2 regions of the Rossellomorea sp. YZS02 genome follow, and region 2 is predicted to be linked to the other one. Evidence: riboswitches for the same ligand, from Rfam matches in the RefSeq annotation. Region 2 holds a riboswitch; the other holds the start of a gene.
What was found. Region 2 has a riboswitch for lysine ahead of lysA (diaminopimelate decarboxylase). Riboswitches for the same ligand answer to the same signal wherever they lie in the genome.
Positions count from the first base shown of each region.

Region 1: linked by a shared signal. The riboswitch ahead of SLH55_RS11940 (Na+/H+ antiporter NhaC family protein) and the one ahead of lysA (diaminopimelate decarboxylase) in region 2 are both predicted to bind lysine.

Region 1 covers NZ_JAXBLY010000011.1:2,002-9,092, reverse strand. Annotated here, with positions in the region: gene SLH55_RS11950 (HD-GYP domain-containing protein) at 1-948, shown strand, start outside; gene yunB (sporulation protein YunB) at 1,007-1,771, shown strand; lysine riboswitch at 1,851-2,033, shown strand; gene SLH55_RS11940 (Na+/H+ antiporter NhaC family protein) at 2,149-3,711, shown strand; gene SLH55_RS11935 (sodium-dependent transporter) at 3,996-5,522, shown strand; gene SLH55_RS11930 (methionine/alanine import family NSS transporter small subunit) at 5,524-5,631, shown strand; gene SLH55_RS11925 (M23 family metallopeptidase) at 5,671-6,675, opposite strand; gene lipA (lipoyl synthase) at 6,894-7,091, shown strand, end outside.
Region 2 covers NZ_JAXBLY010000002.1:100,189-109,302, forward strand. Annotated here, with positions in the region: gene SLH55_RS02710 (S8 family peptidase) at 1-461, opposite strand, end outside; gene SLH55_RS02715 (DMT family transporter) at 1,034-1,342, opposite strand; gene SLH55_RS02720 (multidrug efflux SMR transporter) at 1,343-1,684, opposite strand; gene SLH55_RS02725 (LysR family transcriptional regulator) at 1,717-2,553, shown strand; gene SLH55_RS02730 (ABC transporter permease subunit) at 2,675-3,688, opposite strand; gene SLH55_RS02735 (ABC transporter permease subunit) at 3,688-4,557, opposite strand; gene lysA (diaminopimelate decarboxylase) at 4,666-5,952, opposite strand; lysine riboswitch at 6,067-6,243, opposite strand; gene SLH55_RS02745 (DUF4179 domain-containing protein) at 6,345-7,745, opposite strand; gene SLH55_RS02750 (sigma-70 family RNA polymerase sigma factor) at 7,726-8,265, opposite strand; gene SLH55_RS02755 (XRE family transcriptional regulator) at 8,615-9,114, opposite strand, start outside.

The DNA of each region.
Region 1 (7,091 bases), on a different contig from region 2:
CTTTCCAGTGGAATCCATGTAAAGGGGTCCGTTTCGAGTAAAGTGCGGCAGCAGGCGATCCAAAATATTGAGACGGCCTTCAATCAAATAAGTACCTCTAAAGAGCAGCCAGGGTTATTCATGATTGAGAATAGTGCCAAGCAGTTGAAACAGGTGATAGATGTCGTCCTGTCAGAGGTCAAGGCGAACCATGATCTTCTCACCATTTTGACAGATGTGTTTACATATGACTCCTATATTTTTCATCATTCATTCAATGTAACGTTATATACGCTTTCCATCGGGCTTGAACTCAAGCTGTCCCAGAAGCAGCTGGAGCAGCTTGGAGTGGGGGCGATCCTTCATGACATCGGCAAGATGCTGGTTCCTGAAGAGATCCTTCTCAAGCCGGGTAAACTCACAGAAGACGAATTCTGTGAAATCAAGAAACATTCGGAGCATGGCTTTGACATTCTGAGACAGCTTCATTCTGTATCCCTGATCATCGCCCATTGTGCGTACCAGCACCATGAGAGGCTCGATGGCTCCGGTTATCCACGGGGGATCAAGGGAGAAGACATTCATCCTTTTGCAAAGATCATCGCTGTGGCCGATGTATTTGACGCCATGACTTCGAATCGAGTTTATAGAAAAGCCATGCTTCCTCATCAGGCATTGGAGGTCTTGTATGCGGGTTCTGGATCTCTGTTTGATTCCCAGGTGATCGAAGCCTTCCGTTCATCGGTGGCCATCTATCCTACTGGAATGATCGTCGAGCTAAATGATGGGAGGAAAGGGATCGTCACCGATCAAAATAAAGGGGTGACGGACAGACCAGTGATCCGTATCATCGAAGAGGGCGGCGAGGAACTGAATTCTCCTTATCCTTTGGATTTAAGCAAGGAACTGGATAAGGTCATTACAGGCTTTGACCCCGATTATGAACCGCAATCTCTGAAGATTACATAAATTTTTGCGTTAATCTCTCCTTACCAAGCATACAAATAGCTTGTAAGGGGGGATTTTTTTGTCAAAGTTCAAAACCTACAAACCCCGAAGAGGAGGTCCACTGCCTTTTCGACATGTGATGATCATTACATTTTTGTTTTTTATGATCTCAACTGGATTTGGATTATGGATCATTAACAAAGGGTTGAAACCGACCCTTCTTGCTTATGCCGAGACACAGACCAGCAGGATTGGTACCCTGGTGATTAATAAAGCGATCAATAAGAAGATTGCCGATGTACTGGATATTTCGGATATAACTGAAGAAGTGAAGAACCAGGAAGGCGATATCGTTTCGTTTAAATACAATACGCAGACCATCAACAGGGTCCAGGCAGAAATCACGAATCTGGTCCAACAGAATCTTCAGGAAGCTGAGGCAGGGAATATTGAAAATCTGGAGTTCCTCACTGAAGTGGAAATTGATGAAGGGAAGTCGAAAGCATCGAAGGGCATTACGTATTCCGTCCCTCTAGGTCAGGCTACGAACAACGTTTTACTCGGAAACCTGGGGCCGAAGATACCCATTCGCTTTCATTCCATCGGTGACGTGCGTTCCGATGTGAAAACGACGGTAGAGCAGTTTGGCATCAATAACGCAGTAGTGAAAGTATTTGTGGAGCTTGAAGTAAATGTACAGATCATCATCCCATTTGCAACGAAAACCGAAACGATTAAGCAGGATATCCTGGTTGCCATGGGAACGGTTCATCTGGATGTACCGCAATTTTATAACAATGGTGGAGGAGATTCCGGACCATCCATTGAAATTCCCACAAATTAGTACGGAAAAAAAGTTGTCAAAAGAATGATAGTTTGTTATATTAATAAAGAAAATTTTATAACACACCACATCATCAGTCCGATGGGGTAGAGGCGCAGGGTTCAAGAGTAATCTGTTCGAGGATGACAACGAAGAAAACAGATGAAAGGGAATCTTTGCCGAAGTAAATATGCTTGTCAAAGGGATATTTGCTGGGGTTGTCTTGAAGAAGGATAACACTGTCATTATAGGGAAATCTCTATAATGGGGAGCTACAGATCGTGATGGAGCACTTACGTTACTAACAAAGGTAATGATAGTTTCTCTATCGTTGCCTTTTTTTATTATCCTCTGTCATGCTACGATGGTTCCCCCCTATCAAATAGGAGGAGGACACTATGGAAAACACGATTTACTCATTATTACCACCCCTTTTAGCCATTCTTATGGTTATACTCACAAGACGGGTCCTGCTTTCATTGGGAGTAGGGATTGTCGCATCTGCCTTTCTGTTGGCGGATTTATCAATACCCAAAACATTCAGCTTTATATGGGACGCCTTTAAGGGTATCTTTGTCGCAGATGGCGGACTGAATACCTGGAATGTCTACATCATTTTCTTCTTACTCATTCTCGGTGTTATCACGGCATTTGTGAATATCTCAGGCGGAAGCCGCGCGTTCGGTGAATGGGCGATGAAACGAGTGAAGACAAGGCAGGGTGCACAGCTTCTGGCTGCGGTATTAGGTATCATCATTTTTATTGACGACTATTTCAATGCCCTTGCTGTCGGTCAGGTTTCAAGGCCCATCACCGATCGTCACAGAATTTCACGAGCAAAATTAGCTTATATCATTGATTCAACTTCGGCTCCGATCTGTGTTGTTTCACCTATTTCCAGCTGGGGAGCTTATATTATCGGGATCATCGGTTCGATTCTTACTGCTCACAGTATCACGGAATATACGGCATTTTCAGCTTTCATTCAAATGATCCCGATGAACCTTTACGTATGGGCAGCAGTCTTACTTGTTGTAATGGTTGCCTATAAGGGTCTTGATTTCGGTAAAATGAAAGAGCATGAAGTACGTGCCATTGAAACCGGAGATCTTTATGATCCCGGCAAAGAAATTCCCGGTGAATTGAAAAACGATCTTCCAGTCAGCTCAAAAGGATCTGTGGGCGATCTTGTCTGGCCGATTGTGGCTCTTGTCATCGGTACAGTTTCCATGATGCTATGGACTGGTTATCAAGCGGTGGGATCCTTTGATCTACTGCCTATTTTTGAAAATACGGATGTTACCAAATCGTTACTATACGGTGGATTATTCGGACTTGTGGTTGCCCTGATCTTCTTCCTTCGCCAAGTAAGCCTAAAAGGAATTGAAGGAAGTGCTCTAGGAACGGCTGTACTGGAAGGAATCAAGTCCATGCTTCCGGCTGTTTACATCCTGATCTTTGCCTGGACCATCGTCACGCTTATCGACCAATTGCAAACAGGAACGTATCTTGCCGGTCTGGTAGAGCAATCTAACTTACCGATGCAGGCACTTCCGGTCATTTTATTCCTTGTTGCCGGAATCATGGCCTTCTCAACGGGAACATCCTGGGGATCGTTCGGAATTCTCCTGCCGATCGCCGGAGAAATTGCTGCAGCGTCAGATGTAACGATCTTACTTCCTGCCATGGCAGCGGTGCTTGCGGGATCTGTTCTGGGTGACCACTGTTCACCGATCTCAGACACGACGATCCTTTCCTCTACAGGTGCAGGAAGCAACCATATCGATCACGTCATCACGCAGCTTCCATATGCGATTATTGGTGCGGTAGTAGCCGCAATCGGATACCTGGTATTAGGATTTACGGGAAGCACCATCTTGGGACTCGTGGTTGTCATCATATTAATCCTGGCAATCGCATTTCTGTTCGGTGAAAAAGCAAAGCCTGCATCTGCAGAATAATGGAAATGAAGACCAGAAGCCAAACGGCTTCTGGTTTTTTTTCTTGTATGGAGGATGAATTCACTTTATGATTCTATCGCCTCCCATTCTCCAAATTCCGACAAAATTCTTATAGTGAAATAGTACTGCCGGATTTTTGTGAAATTCTTATGAAATCACTAAAATAAAGCTTTGACAATTGTCCCGGAACTAGCTATACTGACTTTAGATTATAAATAATCTGAAAATATAAAAATTTCAAATACCTATTAAATGGTAGTTGGAAAGAACTAGGGGGGAACAGCATGGAAAATCGTGCACAGTTTGGTACACGGGCAGGATTTATTCTAGCTGCTGTCGGATCGGCAATCGGTCTAGGGAACATTTGGCGTTTCCCGGCAGTAGCGTATGAAAATGGCGGGGGAGCATTCTTCATTCCTTATTTATTCGCTCTTTTGACAGCAGGGATTCCATTATTAGTACTTGAGTTTACAATCGGTCATAAGTACCGTGGTTCAGCACCTTTATCTTATTTCCGTCTTAATAAGAAAACAGAATGGCTTGGCTGGTGGCAGGTATTAATTGCCTTCGTCATCTCCACCTATTATGCCGTCATTATCGCCTGGGCGATGTCGTACAGCGTATTTTCTTTCAACTTAGGTTGGGGAAAGGATACAGAATCCTTCCTGTTCAGCGATTATTTAAAACTTTCGGTTGATGCAGGTCAGACGGGAAGCGTGGTTCCAGGAGTATTCATCCCGCTTGTCATCGTATGGGCCGTAACACTTGGTATCCTTTTCAAAGGAGTAAAGAAAGGGATCGAAGTAGCGAATAAAATCTTTATTCCAGCACTTGTTATCTTATTCTTAATTATTGTTGTTCGCGCTTTAACGTTACCTGGGGCGATGGATGGACTTGATGCATTCTTCAAACCTGACTTCAGCAAAATCGCTGATCCTGGCGTTTGGGTGGCAGCATACGGGCAAATATTCTTCAGCTTATCCATTGCCTTTGCCATCATGATCACGTACTCAAGTTATCTTCCGAAAAAATCGGATATTACGAACAATGCCTTCATCACTGGCTTCAGTAACTCAGGCTTTGAATTATTGGCCGGTATCGGGGTGTTTGCCGCATTAGGTTTCATGGCTCAATCGCAAGGTGTTGGTGTGCAGGAAGTAGTAAGTGGCGGCGTAGGACTAGCGTTTGTCGTCTTCCCGCAGATCATTAACGAATTCCCGGCATTCAACGAAGTATTTGGTTTCTTATTCTTTGCTTCGCTGGTCCTTGCCGGACTGTCATCGTTAATATCGATCTCAGAAACGTATGTAGCAGCAGTCTCTGAGAAGTTCGGGATTTCCCGTAACAAAGCCGTTCTATTCGGTGGAGGACTTTCAGCTGTTATCTCCATTCTTTTTGCCACACAGGGCGGACTATTGTTCCTGGATGTAGCAGATTACTTCATTAATCAATTCGGAGTGGCGTTTGTAGGATTAGTGGAAGTGGTAGTAATAGCCTGGTTCCTTCGCAAACTGGGAGCATTCCAATCCCATGCGAATGGAATTTCTGATATCCAGCTTGGTGCATGGTGGAAAGTATGTTTAGGTGTTATCACACCGATCGTCCTTGGTTGGATGATGTTCGGATTATTCAAAATGAACCTACTGAAAGAATTTGAAACAGAAACTGGAAACTATGGAGGATACTCTGATACTTTCATTATGTACAGTGGATGGTTTGTAGCGGCATTTGCTATCCTGGCAGGAGTAGCCTTCGGATTTAAACGCTGGCATGCCAAATCGGATGCTGAAAGCTATAAGGAGGTAAGCTAACATGACTGGTAGCGCAATTGCAATGATGGTGGTCGGGATGGTTATCATCTGGGGTGGATTAGCAGCTAGTATCATGAACGCTGTTTCCAAATCGAAGAAACAGGTATAAAGGAAGAAGCAGACGATGGATCCTCCATTGTCTGCTTTTTTAATGTTTCCTGCTTTCGATTCTGTCCTGGCGCTCCCACATTCGTAGATGGGGATACGGATCAAACGACCATTCTGTCAGGCCGTTATCCTTGTACATACCGTAATGCAAATGGGGAGGGAATTTTCCTGACGTTCCCGGAGGTCCATAACCTGAACTTCCGACCCCGCCTATTACCATGCCAGGCTCGACCACCTGTCCTACATGAAGATCTTTGGCAAAACCACTCAAGTGGGCGAAGTAATGATACGTGTTATTGATGTCACGGATCCCAATGCGCCAGCCTCCATAACGGTTCCAGCCTTTCATCTCGATGATGCCGTATGAGGTGGCTCTCACCGGTACACCATAATCAGCGAATAGGTCCGTCCCTTCATGGATCCTTCTTCCGCCCCAACCTCGGGCATCCCCCCAGGTGTTCCGGTAACTATAGTTAAATCTCAGGGGAAGGGGAAAGGCTTTTTTATTCAAATGAATCGTTCCGTACTGTTTATATATTTTGGCATTTCCCATGATGATACTGACGGTTTTATCCCGTTTGTAATAATCCCAAAGTGCCAGCTTGAAGTTATCGCGATCGATACCATATCTCAGTATGAAGTCTGTTAAGGAAGCAAGAATATCTTCATCATTTTTCAGACTTGCTTTCCCATCCAGGTCTCCGTCCCGACCGATTCCATTGAATAGTGCAATGGTTTCCGGATTCTCATCGTCAGAGCGCGGATTCAGAGGGCCAATCCACTTTTCGGGTTCCATATAAATCGAGATATAAGAAGAAGGCTTTTCTCTATCTTTCCGGGCGAACCGGAGACTTCGTTCATATTGATCAATGGCAGCTAAGTAGTACCAGGGAATATGAGTCAAGGCCTCGCTCTTTTGAAACAATTCCATTCTTTTGGTGTATATCTGCTCATCCGTAAGCTTTTCTGCTGCAAAGCCCTGAGTTGGACTTATCACGAAGGAGAAAAGGACAATGAGTATGACCAATCTTTTGTACAAAATCATCCCTCCATTTTTAGGGGCCTATTTGTAGTTTGTATCGTTCATCGGGATTCATAATCATCAATAAATGGTAATAGGGTATCGCATGCTTGTTTTCACTTTTTTAGTATGATAAAGTGACAAAAGAAGTATATTGATGATGGCTTTTTTACATAGGATGAACGATACAGCGTTTCACTCTTTGCCTAAGTCAGAATTATTTAGGATTGGAGATGAGGGGTATGAGCAAGAAAGATGAACATATTCGTAAACCGGATTGGCTTAAAATTAAGCTGAATACGAACGATAATTATATGGGCTTGAAAAAAATGATGCGTGAAAACAATCTTCATACAGTTTGTGAAGAAGCTCGCTGTCCGAATATTCATGAGTGCTGGGGAACAAGACGTACGGCAACTTTCATGATCCTGGGGGATATT
Region 2 (9,114 bases):
TTTGGAGCAGCCGAGATGGATCTCGCCTTCGTTTCCTGGTACTCGACGATGACCGGTACGGAATCGGTGTTTTTGTCATCATAGCCATATTCGATTAATTTTGTAATATTAAACAAATCCTCATCCAGCTTACCGGCTGCCATATAAGGCATCGCTGAATTCGGGAAGACGAAGGTTTCATCCTTGATCTTCATCACCCTGACGCCATCACCGTTTTTATCTGCCTGCTCTACATTGATGATCTGTTTTCCATTGTCGAGCATAGAGACTTTCACTACATCACCTGTAATAAGGGTGATCGTATGCTCTCCCTTGATGGCCGCATTTACATCTACTGATGACGGTTCCGCATTAACTTCTTTACCAGGGACCCCCTGTGCTCCGACCTGAACCATAGAGCCTGATATCATCGTTGCAGCGATTGAACCGACGAGCAGGGGTTTCACATTTAGCTTTTTCATGAACATTCTCCTATTCTATTAAGTTGTAGGGATGAAATAATGGAAGATGGTATGTAGTCCTTCACAGCACTACTTGTAGTTCGGTCTACACCTCCTGTTAAAGAGATTCTGAGTTGTCCCAGTTTTGAAGACTTGCTCTTGGAAGTTTGAAAGATTATGTGGTTACTTGCATTGTAAGGCTCTGCATATCCCCTTCTCAATGGGGGTTATATTATAGGAAAGGAGTCCCGATATAGTTGGAGGAAAGAGGGTACGGGAAATATACATATGTCATTGGACACAGTTCAGATGTATACAGTGAATGATCAGCCTCGTAAACATTGATATTCCCTTCTGAAGCACCTGACATATTTCATAAAAAAATGTCCACTAAGAAAATCTAATCTTCTCAGGAACAAATAAAGAGAACCGGCATAATCGATCATTATGACCGGTTCAGCGCGAAAGCAATCAGATCGATAGTCCAGATTTTTCTTATACTCAGATGCATTTCTTTTTTCAATTCTAATTACCTCCCCCCTTATAGTTCGAATCGCACGGGACATAGGATCCCATATAACCCGTGATGACTGTCACAGCTTTACTATGATAACCCCAACGATAATCAATACAATCGATCCTATTTTTCCTTTACTTATCTTTTCTTGAAAAAATAGAACTCCGATCAATGTGGTTGAAGCAATGGTCACACCTGACCAAATCGCATAGGCAATGCTTATAGCCATGTATCGAACACTCAAAGTCAAGAAATATAAACAAACCCCATAAAGAAGGAATGAGGCGATACTCGCCATCCTTTTCTGAAAACCTTTGGATAATTTAACGGATGTATTTCCCGCCACTGCGAAGAGCAGACTGATGAGGAGGAATAGGGTTCCCATTTATGCTTCCACCTCCTTCTTTTGTTCAGGCAGGTTCAGCCCAATGACTCCTGCAATGATGCATAAGAGCCCGAATAGTTTAAGTGCAGAAAGGGATTCTTGAAAGAGGAATAGTCCCATGACCGATACTAATACCGTCCCTCCACCTGCCCATAGTGCATTGACAATCCCGATCTCATGCTCCTTCGTTAGCCATATATAGCTCCCAAGTGCTACACTATAGGAAAATAATACAATCAACGTAGAAACGGGCTCGCTGAACCCATCGGAAAGCTTCATAAATGAGGCTCCGATTACCTCGAGAATAATCGCTAAACTTAATAAAAGATAATATTTCAGCATATATACCCCTCCTTGAATTGGACGTGATCACGATGAACCTTCAACGATTTGAATATTTCATGGCGGTAGCCAGGGAGAAAAGCCTATCAAGGGCTGCCCAATCCCTTTTCATATCCCAACCAGCATTGAGTAAACAAATGAAGAAGCTCGAAGACACGATGGGCTTTCCCCTTTTCATCCGCTCGGCCAGTGGAATGACCCTGACCAATAAGGGCAAAGATCTGCAAGAGGAGCTTGAACCAATCCTTAGTCAGCTGCACCTGGTAATGGAGAAATACACCACGAATAGCGTAATCCGCATGGGAAGTGACCCCTTGCTGGCTTCTTATTTCTTTCCGGACTATATTGAAGGGATCGATCCCTTTCAAATTCATTTGACAATGATACGGGATGACACAATCGACCTTCTTCCTTTATTAGAAAAAGGTGATATTGATGCGGCCATCATCCAGGACCACCCTAATCAAAAAGGATGCTTCAGCAGCCATTTATTCAGTGATGAATTCTATGCGGCCGTACCCGTCACCCATCGGCTTGCCATACGTGAAACCATTGAGATACAGGACTGTTTCCCTTATACACAATTACTGCCTGATGCCACGACCCCTCTCAGTAAGAAAATAAGGGCACTGATGACGCAGCATGGAGTCACTCCTCCTGTTATCAAAGAACTTCCTTACCATGCACTCATCGGGTATGTCGCACAGAACCAGGGTGTATCCTACCTTCCGTCCATCATGGTCAAGAAAGTCGATTACAAAGGGGTCGTATTCATCCCCCTGCAAAACACCCCCTTGAAAAGGGAAATGTATTTATTCACCCGGGACCAGCATACTCTGGACGTCCTGAAACAAATTTTTCATAAGTAAAGTGTAAGGGGCGATGCCGTTCCTGCATATGACCAAAAAGGAATGGAGGTATAATCAAACGTTATACCTCCATCCAAAAAAGCTGCCCCGGATACTCCGAAGCAGCTTCTTTACCCTATCATCAAGCCCTATGCACGAAATCAAATGATTCTTTTCCTTCAAAAGTATGAACCTCATCTTTATGAGTCTCCCGCTTATCCTGCCCCACCGATTCCAGGACACGTGTCGCACCGATCAGCATCAGCTTCGCAGACAGAATCGTCAACGTGAAGAACACTACTGGAATGAAGGAGATCCACGGATAGGTGGTCCACAGATATTGCCACCACCCTCCAAGAAGGCCCGACCATTCGTAAGAAAGTGACACAAGCACCGCGTTTTGAAAAATGTCCTCATCAATCACAGCACCACCGATAAAAATCTTCAACACCCCAAGATGCGCAATCAACAACATGATAATCATGAATTCACGGATCGATACAAGAAGGATCTGGGGCAGAATGAAAGGCCTGATATGATTCAGAATATAATGGCGCTTTGTAGCCCCCAACACTTTGGAGCTATCGATGAATTCTTCTTTCATGATCTTGTCATATTCGTTTGAAAATAACAGGGTCAAACTCGGGATCGAGATGCCGATGAGAATGACCAGGTAAAAAATCGTTTTATCTGAAAAGTCATAGGGGAAATGATCGGGATTGTATAAAGGCCCCTCAAGCAGCATCCAATTCAATAATAAGAACGATAGTAAAGTGGGAGGAAAATAATTGGCGGCATCCACTATGTTATCGATGATTTTCCTGAACGGCTTGAAATAAAAATGAACCACCAGTCCAAGGACAACCGAAGGCAGCACTCTGCATAACATGATGACAAGAGCCGCGCCTATCGTATATTTCGCACCAACGATGATAAGGAGAAGGACATTCCGGTTAAAATTATCCGTCCCAAGCGGGGGATACTCTAACGGGGAGTATGGAGGGCTAAGAAAATCCCCCTCTTCATTTTTCAAAAGGTCGAGTTTTGGCACTTCATTTCCCCATACCACGTAATAAATCAAACTTACAGCAAACATACCAAACAGAAAAAGAAAACCTGTTAAAAAGGCCGGATTTTTCATTAATTTCTTCAGCATCATATGACCACCCTTTGTCCGGTTTTTTTAACAATGATTAGCCGGATCAGGATGAGCAGCAGGAATACCGGCACATAGAACATAATCAGACTAAAACAAATCACATCCATTTGGGAAAATGACAGGATAAAATGAGTGATCCCATAGATATTGAACAATCTCTCAAATACGATAAGAGATGACAAGAGAAAGAGAATGATGGACTTGGAGTGATTCAATAAACTGAACGTGATATTCCGCAGGATATGGACAAAGAAAATGAAATGCCTGGACATTCCCTTTCCTCTGATCAGATCTACATAGGGCTTGCCGTACTCATCGTTCACCAGCAGATAGGTAATTCTGAACAACATGATCGTCGGTAAGATGGACAATGTCAGGACAGGGATCAGATACACCTTCTCCTGTGATCCGACGATGGGAAACAATAAAATCCCCGTCTCTTTCAACACCAAAATGACGCTGTATTGAATGACGATCAAAATGAAGATATCGGGTGTGGACTCCAGCAGGTTGGTGGCCCGGGTGATGAACTTCGACCAGGCACTCGGCAGTAAATGTGTGAGGTATGCAAGGAGGATACCCATGACAACAGATAGTAGAATAGCAGAGATGAAGATGGAAACTGAATAGAAATATGGTTCCCAGAAAGCAGGGAACATCGGATACGAGTTGTTCACTTCATTGGTGATCGTCATTGCATTTGAATGAAGCAGAGAGCTTGTAATATCCTTAAGGTTCATCAGATATTGCTTCAAGCTAAGATCCACTCCCTCATTGAACAGCCCGATGAGGCCGGTCAACAGGATGATGCCGACCAGAACGAAGAGAAATTTCAACACCATTGAACCGATAGATTCGAGATACATAGATTGATCCTCCCAAGAAATAGAAAACATATTTCTACCAGATTACCATAATAAACCATAAAATCCCATATAAAAAAGTGGAACCCTAAGGATTCCACTCTCCATTGCCTATCGGTCTTTCCGTACAAGATCCGCGTATGTCTCCCGCTCGATCACGACACGGGATTCACCGTCTTTCACAAACACGACAGCCGGCCTTGGGATCCGGTTATAATTACTCGCCATGGAATACCCATAAGCACCAGTACTGAACACTGCCAGAATATCCCCGTAATTCGTCGGTGGGAGCATCAAATCCCAGATCAGCATGTCCCCTGACTCGCAGCACTTCCCGGCAATGCTCACAAGCTCCGTGCATTCCTCATTAGGACGGTTGGCTAGCATCGCATGATACTTTGCCTGATACAGTGCAGGTCTGATATTGTCCGTCATCCCTCCGTCAATCGCCACATATGTCCGCACGTCTGGAATGATTTTCTTTGATCCCACTTTGTACAACGTCGTACCTGCCTCAGCCACTATGCTTCGGCCCGGCTCCACCCAAACTTCCGGAAGTGGATATTCATTCTTCGAAAAGTACGTTTTCACACTATCCGTAATGCCCTTTACATACGTCGGAATCGGCAGTGGGCGATCTTCTTCCGTATAGCGGACACCAAACCCTCCACCAATATTCAACACCGGCATCGTCATATCGAATTCGATGCGCATCCGCTGCATGAAATCAGCAAGTACCTTAATCGCCTGATCGAATCCATCCTGTTCGAAAATTTGGGATCCGATATGAGAGTGAAGCCCAAGTAAGGTGAAGTACGGTTTTCTCATGGCTAGTTGAATCGCTGTACTTGCCTGTCCATTCGAAATGCTGAATCCGAATTTCGAATCTTCCTGTCCTGTTGTGATGTACTCATGGGTATGGGCTTCCACTCCTGGGGTGACCCTGATCAGGATTTGAACCTGCTGTTCACGCTCTTTTGCAAGGTCATGCAGCAATTCAAGCTCAAGGAAACTGTCGACAACAAAGCAGCCGATTTCCGCTTCAAGAGCCATAAGGAGCTCTTCTTCGGATTTGTTGTTCCCATGGAAATGAATCCGGTCAGCAGGGAATCCCGCCTCAAGGGCCGTATACAATTCCCCGCCAGACACGACGTCCAGTGAAAGATTTTCCTGTGCTGCAAGTCGCACCATCTCTTTACAAAGGAACGCTTTACTCGCATAGGCAACTTGATATTTCATACCACTTTCATTGAACGCATCCCGAAACAACTTGGCATTCCCGCGGATCATCCCTTCATCGTACACCATCAACGGCGTGCCGTATCTTTCGACCAGCTCACCTGTACCCATCCCACCGATGGTTAAATCACCTTGAACATTCACATCAACTGTACTCATATCCTTTACTCCTTTAGACTCTCTAAAAAAACACAAAAAAACCGTATGAAGCAGATGCTCATACGGTTTTTCACCAAAGTTAACGGAAACATGATGAAGACTCTGTATTAACATCTCTTCAATAGTGCTCCACAACCTTTGCATTGTGACAGTCCAACATTTCTTCAATGCTGGCCCAACAAAAAATAGAATTGGCTATTTTCTGCTTCGGCGATCTGCCTTTCCCTACTTATCCCGGAATCCAATATTCTCAAAGAAGGTACTCTTCATACTCGCGCCTCTATTATCAGAGAGTGACTGTTTATTTGATTGGCATAACTATATCATTCTGTTGAAATGGTTGTCAATTGGTTTTAGTAGAAACTCCCTGGAATTGTATCCAGGGATTCAGTTTACTTCAATTTAATTTCGAAGGGCGCCATTTCAATCGGCTTATCGTTTCGGCTTAAGCTTTCGAATGGAACGATTAATGAATAGTCATCCAGATCGGCATCCTTATGTAAGTCAAAAGTGATTTGATAACGGAGAGCAGCCTTATCAATTGTTTTCGTTTCAGTACTTCTGATCATATGATTCAACATCTTATTATAGTCTAGTTCATCTTTGTCATCTCTGTGAATATCGCTAGATGGTATCATCTGAACGAATTGAGCAATATTCTCTAGAATGTCATATCGAAATTGTTTTTCTTTGATATCGTCTATGGTGAAATTGACTGTCACCTTCCCCTTAGTGTTTTGGATATCTTCTACTGTGATTTGATAACCGAAACGTGGACTCTTTATGTGAAATGGAATGGTTGATTTCAATGAGTGGAGGGCATCATCATCCACTCGCTTCATGTCTGCCTGTACTTTCAGCGAATGGGCCTTATCATTGAGTTTACTCGTAAAGAGCTCCCTTACCGTCTTTTCTACTTTCCCATGGACTTCTTTGGTTTGAAGTACCTCCGCACTCGACTTCGACAACCTGTTCCCAAGGTCATCAAACACGATCAGATCTAAGCTATCCTTCTCGGACTCTACCGTATACGTATATTCCAGTATCGTCGTCGCTTTTCCTTTCGTAACAGAAGTCATCTGCAGCTCAAATTCCCCATCCGGTGATACTGTCCTTGCATCTGTTTGAATGGTTTCGGAAGGAATCCTCTTCACTGGTACATCAAAGGACCATGTGCCGTTCACATCGGCCATATGGGTGAACGTCAATGGAAGGGTGAAGTCCTCCGGCAGTTCTTTTCCATCCTTATAAAATTCGATGGAACCTATGAATTCTTCTCCCTCTTTTTTCAGACCCGAGCTTCCTGCACCCCATTGATTCTGATCTTTCCCATCAAAAAGATGATAGCTGTAACCACTCACGGGACGATTGCCTTCATCCATATGTTCGATGGAAAGGTCATCTCCCTTCGCCTTAAACGTGACCCCAATAACGTTCCCATCGTAATAGGTGCTTGTGATCGTGATATCAACACCATTGGAAGTGGCTGCCTGGTTGACCTCGGTGACTTTATCACTTGAATAAAGTTCTTTCCCGACTCCGGATCCGACTTTTTCATAGATCCCACCAAGTACCGGAAGCTTGGCTAATGCATTATTCACCGGGGAGAAGAGAAATCCAGAGACGAGAATCATAGAGGCAGCAGCTGTGGTCATGCCGGCACTCACCTTGAGCCTTTTTCTACGTACCTTATGCTTCCTGCCTTTTTGAATACCTGTAGAAATGGACCTGTACAGGTCGTCTTTCGGCACTTCGATCTTATCCAATTCTTCCTCAAACCATTTTCTGTCCAACCTGATTCACTCCTTCCAACAGTTTTTTCAGCTCTAATTTTGCCCGGCGAAGGTACGTCTTTACCGTGCCCTCCGGCGTACCCATTGTTTCCGAAATGGTCTTAATGGACTGCCCCTGGAAATAGAATAAGATAATGACGGTTTGGTAGTGATTGTTCAAGGACGCCACTGCTGTAACCAGATCGATCCGGCCTTCTATATCCGATTCTTCAGCTGAAGTGATGGCACTGTCGAGAAATTCATCACCCGTAAGGACGATTCTCTTTTTCTTCTTCAGCGTGGCGTACGCTGTATGAATCAGAATCTTGATGAGCCAGGTGCTGAAGTACTCCGGATTCTTCAACCGGGATATGGAAGTGAAGGCTTTACAAACCGTCTCCTGCACCACATCGAGTGCATCCTCTTTATTTCTTACATATAGGAATGCCGTCCGGTAAAGCTTCTCGCTTTCTGCGTGGATCAGCTTTTCGAATGCTTGTTCATTCCCTTTGATGGCTTTTTTCACGAGTTTTACATCCATTGGTTAACCTCCTGTCATTCATTAGAGTCGGGTGGGGTGGGAAAAGTTTCAAGAGAATTTTTGGAGTGGGGTGGCCGTATGAGGAAATTACATTTTTTTCAAAGAGACGCAATCAAGGGGGAAAATGACGCGATTATCGTTAAAATGACGCAATCCCAGGCATAAATGACGCAATTATTTGAAAAATGACGCAATCACCCATGAAAAATGACGCAATTCCTTAAAAGTGCAAGGAATCCTGGTACCAAATGCTACTAAAATAAAACATGTAAAAACAATATTCATCATCTTCCTCTAAAATATTCATCATCTTCCTCTAAAAAAGAAGCTTATCGCCAATCGATAAGCTTCAATCTACCCGTCCTGTATAGATCATCACAAAATGGAGCACCGCTTCCGTATCACCTTTATTGATATAACTGTGTTCCTTATCACTATGGAACTTAATCGAATCGTATTGACCAAGCTCGAATCGTTCCTCCTGCACCTTCACACAAACACTCCCTTCCATGACCGTGACAAACTCAATCACACCAGGCTGATGTGCATCGGCACAGTATTCACTTTCAGGCTTCAAAAACGCACGATGTGTTTCTAATGAGCTATATCCAGAGGAAGTGAACATGGGCTCAAGGGTCAGTGCGTCATTGGCACTGATTACTTTGCTTCCTTCATTCACCCTTGAAATCTGTACTTCTTGTTTCTCCACAAGCAGAGCAGAAATCGGAATCGATAGGCCGTTCGCAATCTTCCAGATGATCGTTAAAGAAGGATTGGCCTCCCCTCTTTCAATCTTTCCAAGAGTCAAGGTGCTGACACCAGTGATCGCGGCCAGATCCTGTAAATGAA